One region of the Chromobacterium sp. Ag138 genome, then DNA from elsewhere that is predicted to be linked to it. Evidence: riboswitches for the same ligand, from Rfam matches in the RefSeq annotation. Region 1 holds a riboswitch; the other holds the start of a gene.
What was found. A riboswitch is a leader RNA that binds a small molecule or an ion and turns the genes downstream of it on or off. The one in region 1 is predicted to bind glycine.
Positions count from the first base shown of each region.

Region 1 (6,350 bases):
ACTACCAGCACTGCCAGGCGATGCTGGCCGAGGCCGAGGCCGCCGACGAGGCGGTGCTGCACAGCAGCGCCGAGCCGCGCGGCCTGATCCGCGTCAGTTGCCCGGAGCTGCTGTCCAAAACCATGCTCAGCGCCGCGCTGCCCCGCTTTCTGGCGCTCCACCCGCAAGTGCGGGTGATCCTCGATGCCACCAACCGCCGCGTCGACCTGATAGAAGAAGGCGTGGACGTGGCGATCCGGGTACGCAACGTGATCGAGGACAGCGCCAGCCTGGTGGTGCGCCGGCTGGGCAAAAGCCGGGTGATCCTGGTGGCCAGCCCGGCCTTCCTGGAAAGCCACGGCGAGCCGAAAACGCCGGAACGGCTGGCTTCCCTGCCCGCGCTGGCCATGAGCCGGCCCGACGGCCGCGGCCAATGGGTGCTGCTGGACAATGTCGGCCAGAGCTACACCATTCATCTGGACGCGCCCAGGCTGATGACCGACGACATGATCGTGCTGCTGGAAGCGGCCATCGCCGGACTCGGCGTCGCCGCGCTGCCGGTCAACGTTTGCCACCAGGCGCTGGCGGATGGACGGCTGCGGCACATCCTGCCGCAGTACGACTTTCCCTGGGGCATCCTGCACGCGGCCTTCCCCACCCGGCGCGGGCTGTCTCCGGCGGTGCGCGCCTTCATCGACTTCGTCTCGGAACAGCTGATCAGCGAGGAAATGGCCGGCGACTGGCAGCGCGCGGACATCCGCCCGGCATGACAATTGCTTCTATTCCGGCTTACCACCCAGGATGATTGAAAACATGCTCACGCTGCGCCCGCTGGCCGAAACCGACTCGATCGAACAACTGACCGCGCTGCTGCACCGCGCCTACGCCCAGCTGGCGGCGATGGGCCTGCGCTACACCGCGGTGGACCAGAGCGCGGCCGTCACCCGCCGCCGCATCGCCGGCGGCTACTGCCTGCTGGCGTGGCATGGAGACGAGCTGGTCGGCACCGTTACAGTGCATCATCCGCGGCCCGCCTCGTCCTGTCCGCAATTCCGCCAGCCGGACGGCGCCGTGCTGATGCAGTTCGGCGTCGATCCCGCCTGGCAAGGGCAGGGACTGGGCTCGCGGCTGATGGACGCCGCCGAAGACTGGGCCCGCCGCCAGGGCTATCGCCGCATCCGCCTGGACACCGCCCAGCCCGCCGCCCATCTGGTGGAACGCTACGGCAAGCGCGGCTACCGCGTCGAGGCGCCGCTGCAATGGCCGGACAAAGCCTACGCCAGCGTGGTGATGGTCAAGGAACTGGAAGCGGCCGCCGCGACTCGAACCCTTGTTTGCGCTGCAACAAATTGATGGCTGCGCGCCACATATCGGCGCCAGACCATTCGCATTTATTGCATCGCAGCAGATAACGAGTACAGTGACGGCCATGGCTCGCGATGAGCCGTCGCGTCTTTTCCTACCGTTCAAGAACAAGGGGTTGCAATGTGGTCAACTGCTGCAGTTCAAGGCGGGAAGTTCCCGTTCCCTCAACCGTTGTTTGATTACTGGCTGGACGCCTGCCAGCGCGGCATCCTGTATTGGGACACGCTGTACCGCCGCGGCGAAGCCTACCTGGAACATTGCGAAAGCGGCAAGCCGCCGGTGCTGGTTTTCGACTACCGGATCATCATGGATGCCCGCGAGCTGCCCGATCCGGCCAACTACGCGCTGGCGGCGATCCAGCCGCCGTCCAACTGCCCGCCCACCGACCCGGCCAAGCGCCCCTTCGTCGTCATCGACCCCCGCGCCGGCCATGGGCCGGGCATCGGCGGCTTCAAGATGGACAGCGAGATCGGCATCGCGCTGCAGCAAGGCCATCCCTGCTATTTCGTGATGTTCTTCCCCCAGCCGGTGCCGGGCCAGACCATAGAAAGCGTGGCCAAGGCCGAAGGACACTTCCTCAAGCGCGTCAACGAGCTGCACCCGGACAGCGACGGCAAGCCCTTCGTGATCGGCAACTGCCAGGGCGGCTGGGCATTGGCGATGCTGGCGTCGGTGGCGCCGGAGCTGGTCGGCCCCATCCTGCTGGCCGGCTCGCCGCTGTCGTACTGGGCCGGCGTGCGCGGCAAGAATCCGATGCGCTATGCCGGCGGCCTGAACGGCGGCACCTGGACCGCGTCGCTGGCCGGCGACTTGGGCAACGGCCATTTCGACGGCGCCCACCTGGTCGAGAACTTCGAAAAGCTGGACCCGGCCAACACCCTGTGGAAGAAGTCCTACAACCTGTACGCCAAGATCGACACCGAGCCGCAGCGCTATCTGGACTTCGAGCGCTGGTGGGGCGGCCATTACCTGCTGAACAAGGCGGAAATGGAGTGGATCACCCAAAAGCTGTTCGTCGGCAACGAGCTGGTTCACGGCAAGATTACCAGCCATGACGGCAAGGCCCGGGTGGACATGCGCAACATCCGCTCGCCCATCATGGTGTTCGCGTCCTGGGGCGACAACATCACCCCGCCGCAACAGGCGCTGAACTGGATCGCCGATCTGTACGACAACGCGGAGGACATCCGCAACAATGAACAGACCATCGTCTACTGCCTGCACAACAAGGTGGGCCACCTCGGCATATTCGTCTCCGCCGGCGTCGCCAACAAGGAGCACAGCGAATTCGCCAGCGCGCTGGATCTGATCGACGTGCTGGCGCCTGGGCTGTACGAGGCCGTCATCGAGGACATCGCGCCGGACGCGCCAGGCCAGGAGTACATCGAGGGCCGCTACATCATCCGCTTCGAAGCCCGCGACGTCTCCGACATCCTGGCGCTGGACGACGGCCGCGACGACGAGCGCGCCTTCGAAGTGGTGAAACGGGTATCCGAGATCAACCAGGGCCTGTACGACCGCTACGTCTCTCCCGCGCTGCGCGCCGCCAGCAACGAAGCCAGCGCCCGCCTGCTGCGCGAGCTGCACCCCGCGCGGTTGGAGCGGACGCTGATATCGCCGAAAAACCCATGGCTGTGGTGGCTGCCGGAGCTGGCCGACAAGGTGCGCGAGCAGCGCCGGCCGGTAGCGGCCGACAATCCGCTGTGGCTGTGGCAGGAGCAGGTGTCCGGCTTCATCGTCCAGTCGCTCGACCATTACCGCGACCTGCGCGACGCCGCCCAGGAGCAACTGTTCCGCGCGATCTACGAATCGCCGCAGCTGGCCACCCTGGTCGGCGTCGCGCCGGCCGGCGAGCCGCGCAGCCAGGCGCTGACCTGGGAAAGCCGCGAACTGGCCCGCCTGAAACGGGAAGCGCTCGATCCCAGCTTCGAACAAGGCACCCTGGCCGACGGCTTTGTGCGGCTGCTGCTCTACGTCAGCATCGGCATAGGCGTGGTGGACGAACGGCCCTTCAACGCCATCCGCCGGGTGATGCGCGACGTGCGCCACGAGTATCCGCTGACGCTGATGCAGTTGAAGGACATCGTCCGCCACCAGGTGGCGCTGGTGCGGCTGGACGCGCCGCGCGCGCTGCGCGGCCTGCCCCTGCTGCTGCCGGATGCCCGCCGCCGCCATCAAGCCTGGCTGTTGGCCCGCGATCTGCTGGCGCTGAACGGCCCCATCCCGGCCGAGCACCAGGCGCGGCTGGACCAAGTGGCCAAGACGCTGGAACTCGACACCGCCGCCGCGATCCGCGCCGCATCTTCCCCAATCAGGACGGAAGCGGAGACTGCGGCCGATGCGCCGGTCCCTGCCGAGGCCGCACTCGCCGTTTATCCCCCCGCGGCCAAACCTGTCGCCGGCAAAGCCGTTTCTGCAAAGGCAGCGACAAGCAAACCCGCCCCGGCGAAGCCGGTGCCCGTTGCCAAACCATCGGCGAAAACCGTCAAGCCGGCAGCAGGCAAACCGGCCACAGCAAAACCCTCGCCGGCAGCCAAAACCCCTGGGAAAACCGCCAAGCCCGCGGCGCCGAAGCCAACGTCGGACGAAATCAAGCCAATAGCCAAACCTGCCGCGTGGACAAGCGTCGCGAGAAAGCCTGCGGGCAAAGCCAACGGCCAGGCGCCAGCCGCTTCCGCGCCCGGCAAGCGAGGCAAGGCGTAAGCCATGCGCGGGAACCGGGGCGACTCGGTTCCCGCATTGACTATTGCAATAGCGAAAGCTAATATTCCAGCTCTGCGGGAGAGAGGGGCCATGCCCCCGCCGAAGACGCAAGCTCCCATAATCGCTCAGGCAAACGTACCGCAGCGCAGTATCGATTCAAGCCGATTGGAGAGAGGCCGCCGCGCGCGGCCCACCGAAGGGGCAAGCGGCCAAAGGCCGCGCAACTCTCAGGTAAAAGGACAAGGGGAGAGGCTGTTACCCAACCCGGAAACCGTCCAGGAGTTTGCCTTGTCCGCTCATCCATGCCTCGGCGCGAGCCTCTCGCGCCTCATTTCCGTTTTCCGCCATCCGCGCGCCGTCGCGCCGGCGGGCATTCCATCGTTCCACCCCCATAAGATTTCATCATGCTGACCCTGATCTACCTGATCGCCATCACCGCGGAAGCGATGACCGGCGCGCTGGCGGCCGGCCGCCGCCACATGGACATTTTCGGCGTAGCCGTCATCGCCTTTCTCACCGCGCTGGGCGGCGGCACCGTGCGCGACATCGTGCTGGGCCGCTATCCGATAGGCTGGACCCAGCATCCGGAATACGTGCTGCTGGTGGTGGCCGGCGGCCTGGCAGCGGTTCTGGTCGCCCGCTACATGCGCCACCTGAACCGCTTGTTCCTGATCCTGGACGCGCTGGGCCTGGTAGCGTTCACCATCATAGGCTGCGACGTGGCGCTGGGCATGGGCTACCACCCGGTCATCGTCGTGATGGCCGGCATGATCACCGGCATCGCCGGCGGCATCCTGCGCGACGTGCTGTGCAACCGCGTGCCCATCGTGTTCCGTCGCGAGCTGTACGCCAGCGTGTCGCTGCTGGTGGCCATCCTGTACCTGGGCCTGAACCATCTGGCCATGCCCCACGACTGGAACGTGATCGCCAGCTTCGCCTTCGGCCTGGCGCTGCGCCTGGTCGCGCTGTGGCGCGAATGGCAGCTGCCGGTGTTCGCCTACCGGCACGATCACCACTGAGCCATCCTAATCAAACACCCCGCCCAGGCGGGGTGTTTCGCATCCCGGGCATCCGCGCCGCGGCGCCGCAGGCTCTGGACCTGTCTTGCCCTAAGCCCCATAACCGCGCGCAAATGACAATGGATATTTGACACATGCCATTCACCCAATGTAAATAAGAAGCCCCTGATATCCCGCCCCGGACAAATCGACATCACCATGCACATTTCCGGCCCCGCCTTTCGCCGCCTTATCCTGCGTCTGCCGCTGGCCATCTGCGCGCTCTTGATCTGCTATCTGCTCGCCGCGCTGGCGCTGGGCCTGCTGCCAAGCAACCGCGGCTGGACCCCGCCCGCGGACGGCATCCCCATCTATCTGGACAGCAATGGCGTGCACACCAGCCTGATCATGCCGGTCAAGACCGAAGCGATGGACTGGACTACCGCCTTTCCTCCGGCACACGTCCGCCGCCCCGATCTGTACGCGCGCTCGCCCTACATCTCCATCGGCTGGGGCAGCAAAGTATTCTTCCTGACCATACAAAACTGGGAAGACCTGAGCGCCGGCAAGGCATTGGCCGCGCTGGCGTTCGACCAAAGCGTGCTGCACGTGGAATACCTGCCCCAGCCCAAGGAAGGCAAGGACACCCGGCGCATCCTGATCAGCCCGGAACAATACCTCCGGCTGGCGGACTTCATCCGCCAAAGCGCGCCGCTCAACGCCCACGGCCGGGCCTTGCAGGAAACCGGACACCACTACGGCGACAACGACGCCTTCTACGCCGCCCGAGGCCGTTACAACCCCATCGTCACCTGCAACCAATGGACGCGCGACGCGCTGGCCGAGGCCGGCGTGCGCACCGCGCTGTGGTCCCCTTTCGTCCAGCCCTTGTTTTGGCAGTTGGAGAAATGAAAGGAATTCTCAAGCCATGCCCCGCAGCCAAGCCAGCATATCCGCGGCGAAACCGCCTGGCTTGAACGGCTCCGGCGACAGCAGCACATAACGCGAACCATCGCCGACGAAACCCAGCGGCGCAGCCAGCAGTCCACTCTCCAGATCATCCCTGACCAAGTGCCAGGGACCGATCGCCACCCCCAGTCCCGCTACCGCCGCCTGCAGACTGAAATAAAAATGCTCGAACCACTGCCCCTCTCCGACGGACGGCTCGCAATGGGCGCTGGCCGACCACTCCGCCCAGCCCGCGGGCCGGGTTCGCGCATGCAATATGGGCGCATCCACCTTTAAACCGTCTGCTGCAAACCAGGCGCACGTTCGATCCGGATGGCAAACCGGGCCCACTCTTTC
Region 1 covers NZ_JBUPWA010000001.1:32,133-38,482, reverse strand. Annotated here, with positions in the region: gene ACY3GB_RS00175 (LysR substrate-binding domain-containing protein) at 1-749, shown strand, start outside; gene ACY3GB_RS00170 (GNAT family N-acetyltransferase) at 793-1,332, shown strand; gene ACY3GB_RS00165 (DUF3141 domain-containing protein) at 1,465-4,047, shown strand; glycine riboswitch at 4,113-4,198, shown strand; glycine riboswitch at 4,203-4,300, shown strand; gene ACY3GB_RS00160 (trimeric intracellular cation channel family protein) at 4,452-5,066, shown strand; gene ACY3GB_RS00155 (TIGR02117 family protein) at 5,265-5,957, shown strand; gene ACY3GB_RS00150 (LysR family transcriptional regulator) at 5,967-6,350, opposite strand, start outside.

Region 2 (6,350 bases), 1.7 Mb from region 1:
GGCGGTTCCAGTCGCCGGCGATGTCGGCCTTGCTGTGCGGCGCGTTGACGAGCGGATTGTTGTCCGCAGGCCATGCGCCGCTTTGCACCTGGTCGATCTCGGCGCGGATGGAAGCCATCGCCGCGATGAAGCGATCCAGCTCGGCCTTGGGCTCGGATTCGGTCGGCTCGATCATCAGCGTGCCCGGCACCGGGAAGCTCATGGTCGGCGCGTGGAAGCCGTAGTCCATCAGCCGTTTTGCCACGTCCACCTCCGTCACGCCAGAAGCGGCCTTCAGCGGGCGCAGATCGATGATGCACTCGTGGGCGACACGGCCATTGGCGCCGGTGTACAGCACCGGGAAATGCTCGGCCAGGCGAGTGGCCAGATAGTTGGCCGACAGCAGCGCGTTCTCCGTCGCCTGCTTCATGCCCTCGGCACCCATCATCGCGATGTACATGTAAGAGATCGGCAGGATGGAAGCCGAGCCGAACGGCGCGGCCGAGACCGCGGTCTGCCCTTCCACCGCGCCCGGCACCGGCGCCACCACATGATTGGCGATGAACGGCGCCAAATGCGCCTTCAGGCCGATCGGGCCCATGCCCGGCCCGCCGCCGCCGTGCGGGATGCAGAAGGTCTTGTGCAGGTTCATGTGCGACACGTCGGCGCCGATGTCGGCCGGGCGGGTCAGGCCCACCTGGGCGTTGAGGTTGGCGCCGTCCATGTACACCTGGCCGCCGTGGGCGTGGACGATCTCGCAGATCTGTTTGATGCCCTGCTCGAACACGCCGTGGGTGGACGGATAGGTGATCATCAGCGCGGCCAGATTGGCGGCGTGCTGTTCGGCCTTGGCCTTCAGGTCGGCGACGTCGACATTGCCGGCCTCGTCGCACTTCACCACCACCACCTGCATATTCATCATCTGCGCGGTGGCCGGGTTGGTGCCGTGCGCCGATTGCGGAATCAGGCAGATGTCGCGGTGGCCCTCGCCGCGCGACTCATGGTAGCGGCTGATGGCCAACAGGCCGGCGTATTCGCCCTGGGCGCCGGAGTTGGGCTGCATCGAGATCGCGTCGAAGCCGGTGATCGCCTTCAACTGCGTCTGCAGGCCTTCGATCAGCTGCAGATAGCCGACAGTCTGCTCGCGCGGCGCGAACGGGTGCATATTGGCGAATTCCGGCCAGGTGATCGGAATCATCTCGCTGGTGGCGTTCAGCTTCATGGTGCAGCTGCCCAGCGAGATCATCGAGTGATTCATCGCCAGGTCGCGGTTTTCCAGCTTCTTCATATAGCGCAGCATCTCGTGCTCGCTATGGTGGGTGTTGAACACCGGGTGGGTCAGGATGGCCGACTCGCGCTTGAGCGCGGCCGGGATCGCGTCCTGGGCGGCGGCGTCCAAGGCGGCGATGTCGGCCGGCTTGCCGGTGAACAGCTCGATCAGCTTGGCCAGATCCGCCTCGGTGGCGGCCTCGTGGAAAGCCACGCCCAGCACGGTCTTGCCGACGCGGCGCAGATTGTAGCCGGCGGCCAGCGCCGCGGCGTAGATGGCATCGGCCTTGGGCGCGTCCACCTGCACGGTGTCGAAGAAGCGGTCGAACGCCAGCTTGCCGCCGGCCTCTTTCACCGCGTGGGCGAAGATGGCGGCCAGCCGATGGATGCGGGCGGCGATGCGCCGCACCCCTTCCGCGCCGTGGTAAACGGCATACAGGCCGGCGATATTGGCCAGCAACACCTGGCTGGTACAGATATTGGAGTTGGCCTTCTCGCGGCGGATATGCTGCTCGCGGGTCTGCAGCGCCATGCGCAGCGCGGTCTTGCCCTTGGCGTCGATGGACACGCCGATGATGCGGCCCGGCGCCGAGCGTTTCATCTCGTCCTTGAACGCGAAGTAAGCCGCGTGCGGGCCGCCGAAGCCCATCGGCACGCCGAAGCGCTGGGTGTTGCCCAGCGCGATGTCGGCGCCCATTTCCGCCGGCGACTTCAGCGCCACCAGCGCCATCACGTCGGCGGCGACGGCGACCACGCCGCCCTTGGCCTTGATCGCCGCGATGTGCGGGGTCAGGTCGATCAGGTCGCCGGCTTCGCCCGGATACTGGAAGAGCGCGCCGAAGTAATCGCCGTTGCCGGCCTCTTCCGGATGGCCTTGCACCAGCTCGAAGCCGAAGTACTTGGCGCGGGTCTTCATCACGTCCAGCGTCTGCGGCAGCACGCGGCTGTCGACGAAGAAGCTGACGGACTTGGACTTGGAGACGCGCTTGGCCATCGCCATCGCTTCGGCGGCGGCAGTGGCCTCGTCCAGCAGGGACGCGTTGGCCATTTCCAGGCCGGTCAGGTCGATCACCATCTGCTGGAAGTTCAGCAACGATTCCAGACGGCCTTGGGCGATCTCGGCCTGATACGGGGTATAGGCGGTGTACCAGCCCGGATTTTCCAGCACATTGCGCAGGATGACCGTAGGGGTCAGCACCGGGTAGTAACCCAGGCCGATGAAGGACTTGTTGACCACGTTCTTGCTTGCTACCGCCTTCAGCGCGGCCAGCGCCTCCGCTTCCGGCTGCGGCGACGGCAGATCCAGGCGGCGGTTCAGGCGGATGTCGGCCGGCAAGGTCTGGTCGACCAGCGCGTCGATGGACGGCACGCCGACGGCGGCCAGCATCTCGGCGCGCTCGGCGTCGGACGGGCCAATGTGGCGGGCGAGGAATTCGTGGCGATTGAAGAGTTCGGAGAGCGACATGCTTGGGACTTCCTTCTTTGCGGCGGCCTGCGCGAGGCCGCGCCGGGAAAAACAACGCCCCGGCGTCTTGCGACGGCGGGGCGGTCAGGCTATCAGGCGCCGATTTCCTTGGCGTAGGCGGCGGCGTCCATCAGGCCATCCAGATCCGTGGCGTTGGCCGGCTTGATCTTGAAGAACCAGCCGTCGCCGTACGGATCGCTGTTGGCCAGTTCCGGCTCGCCTTCCAGTTCCTCGTTGACGGCCAGCACTTCGCCGGCGATCGGACAGTAGACGTCGGAAGCGGCCTTCACCGACTCCACCACGCCGGCCTGCTCATCCTTGGCCAGATGCGCGCCGACTTTCGGCAGCTCGACGAAGACGATGTCGCCCAGCAATTCCTGCGCGTGCGCGGTGATGCCCACGGTGACGGAACCGTCGGCTTCCAGGCGCAGCCACTCGTGGCTGTCGACGTATTTCAGTTCGGCGGGAATGTTGCTCATCTTGAAGTTCTCCAGCTTAAGATCAGATCAATGGTGACGGCAGTCGCCTCGAGGCGCTGCCCGATTATTCGAAAACTTTCTTGCCGTTGCGGACAAAAGGCATCTTCACCACGCGCACATCGGTCAGCGTGCCGCGCAGGTCCACCTGGGCGGCGGCGCCGGTGGCGGCCGGCACCCGGGCGATGGCGATCGAGTGCTTCAGCGTCGGCGAGAAGGTGCCGCTGGTGATCACGCCTTCGCCGACGCCCTCCACCACCACCTTCAGGCCTTCGCGCAGCACGCCGCGGCCTTCCAGCACCAGGCCCACCTGCTTCATCTTCACGCCGGCGGCCTTTTGCGCTTCCAGCGCCTCGCGGCCGTTGAACTTGCGCTCGGCCGGCTCCCAGGCGATGGTCCAGCCCATGCCGGCTTCCAGCGGCGACACGGTCTCGTCCATGTCGTGGCCGTACAGATTCATGCCGGCCTCCAGGCGCAGCGTGTCGCGCGCGCCCAGGCCGATCGGCGACACGCCGACGGCTTGCAATTGATTGAAGAAGGCGATGGCCTGGTCGGCCGGCACCATGATTTCCAGCCCGTCTTCGCCGGTATAGCCGGTGCGGGCGTAGAACCACTCGCCCTGCGGCAGGCCCTGGAATACTTTCAGCGCGCGGATGGCTTCGGCCAGCTCCGGCTTGATGGAACAGACTTTTTCAATCGCCTTGGGGCCCTGCACCGCCAGCATCGCCAGATCGCGGCGCACCTTGAGCGCCACGTCGAAGCCGGCCTTCTGGGCTTCCATCCAGGCCAGGTCTTTCTCGGTGGTGCCGGCGTTGACCACCATGCGGTAGCCGTAAGCAGTGAGATAAACGATCAGGTCGTCGACGACGGTGCCTTCCGGGGTCAGCATGCCGGAATACAGCGCCTTGCCCTCGAAGCCGAGCTTGGACACGTCGTTGGCGATCAGTTTTTGCAGCCAGGCTTTGGCGTCGGAACCGGTGATGTCGATCACCGTCATGTGGGAGACGTCGAACATGCCGGCGTCGCTGCGGACGATTTCGTGCTCTTTCAGCTGGGAACCGTAATGGATGGGCATTTCCCAACCGGCGAAATCGACCATCTTGGCGCCGGCGGCGAGGTGGGCTTCATACAGCGGAGTACGTTTCGGGGCCGTCATGGCGCGGTTCCTTCGAGCAAAGTGTGGATATCCTCTATCAACCACACCCCTCTGTCCCTGCACCTGAGATTTTCCGGCCGGATAAGCCGTTAGCCCCTTCGGTGGGCGTCGCGCGGACGCCGCTCTCCAGATTGCGCGAACCGGCTGCCGCCGGCCCGATGATACAGTCCTTTTGCCTGAGCGATTGCGGGTGCGCTTGCGCCTTCGGCGGCGGCCGAAAAGCCGCTCTCTCCTGTATGATCCGGCGATTATGGTGTCAATATCCGGGCCTTGGCAAGCCAATATTATTTCTATATCAAACAGTCTGAATAAATGTTTTTCAAGGAAAAAAACCGCTCATTTTCATACGTCGAAATGGTTCGAAAACGAAAAAGCGCAGGCTGTCGCGCTGCGCTTTTTCACTGATCGGCACGCCGGTCAATCTGCGGCAAACCGCTCCTTCAACTGCCAGACATAGATGGGCAGGCCCATCAGCAACAGCAGCATGCCCCACATCACGATGTCGGCGCCGGAGCCGTACAGCGCCCACAGCGAGTAGACGAAGCCGATGCCGGCGAAGAAACCGGGCGCGATGTAATCCTTGGCCGTGAACTCCTTGCCGCGCATCAGCATGATGGCGATCAGCGCCATCGAGCAGAACGCGTACGGCAGCAGCGTGGTGGCGGTGGCCAGCAGGATGATGAACTCGAAGATCTTCACTCCGCTGTCGCCGCCGGCATACTTCATCGCCATCAGAATGGTGACCAGCGCGCTGGACAGCACCAGGCCGAAGATGGGCACGCCGGCCGCGTTGCGCTGGTCGAAACGGCGGGGAAACAGGCCATCCTTGGCCGCGGCCGCCGGCACGTGCGCCTGCATCAGGCTCCAGCCGTTGAGCGCGCCGAAGCAGGACACCACCGCGCCGAAGCCCACCAGCCAGTAGCCCCAGTCGCCCCACATCAGCTTGGCCGCGTCGGCGAACGGCGCCTGCGAAGCGGCCAGCACATCGGCCGGCATCAGGCCCATCAGCGACACCGTGGACAGGATGTAGAGCACGGTGGCCAGCAGGGTGCCGATCACGGTGGCCCGCGGAATGGTCTTCTCCGGCTCCACTACGTCGCCGGCCGGCACCGACGCCGACTCCAGGCCGAGGAAGGCCCACAATGTCAGCGCCATCGTCGCCGACAGAGAGGACAACAGGGGCTTGTTGTGCGGGTTGAACGCCAGATTGTCCGGCTGAAAATGGAAGAAGCCGATGAAGGTGACCGCAGCCAGCGGCAGCAGCTTCAGCAGCGTGGTCACCACCGCCACCACGCCGGAGCTGCGCGCGCCGCGGCTGTTGATCCAGGTGACGATCCAGATCAGGCCGATGGCGACGGCGCCGGCCAGCGGCTCGTTGTGCCCCAGCACCGGGAAGAACACCTGCATATAGCTGGTGGCCGCCACCGCCAGCGCGGCGTTGCCGGCCCACAGCGCGATCCAGTAGCCCCAGGCGATCCAGAAGCCGGCGAAATCGCCGAAACCCGCGTGGATGTAAGCGTACGGCCCGCCTTCGCGCGGCAGGATGGCCGACAGGCGGGCGAACACCAGCGCCAGGCAGATGGCGCCGCAGGAGGTCACCAGCCAACCCAGCATCGACACGCCGCCGAACGGCGCCAACGAGGCCGGCAGCAGGAAAACGCCGGAGCCTATCATATTGCCCACCACTAGGGCGGTGCACATCCAGACTCCGAGCGAGCCCTTCTTCTTAGTGGAACTGTTTTCGTTCAAACCTGGCTCTCCGTGGGAACGAAAGCATCGCGCGCCGGGGTGGCCGCACCCGGCGTCAGACATGCGGAAAAGGTCAAAACCGCATCGGCAAGCCTATGGGCCATGGCTTCAAGATAGCCGAAGCCGGGACTCTCGGCTGCGCCGCAGCCGGGTGCGGCCTGCCGCCGCGCCAAAAAAAGGGCGCATTAAAACACAGTTTTGACGTAAAAACATGTCGCATTGACGATTTTTTTCAACAAAAAACCGCTAGCGGACA
Region 2 covers NZ_JBUPWA010000001.1:1,721,696-1,728,045, forward strand. Annotated here, with positions in the region: gene gcvP (aminomethyl-transferring glycine dehydrogenase) at 1-2,713, opposite strand, end outside; gene gcvH (glycine cleavage system protein GcvH) at 2,806-3,192, opposite strand; gene gcvT (glycine cleavage system aminomethyltransferase GcvT) at 3,257-4,345, opposite strand; glycine riboswitch at 4,387-4,485, opposite strand; glycine riboswitch at 4,500-4,590, opposite strand; gene ACY3GB_RS07750 (amino acid permease) at 4,763-6,046, opposite strand.
Region 2: another riboswitch for glycine. It lies ahead of gcvT (glycine cleavage system aminomethyltransferase GcvT); the one in region 1 lies ahead of ACY3GB_RS00160 (trimeric intracellular cation channel family protein).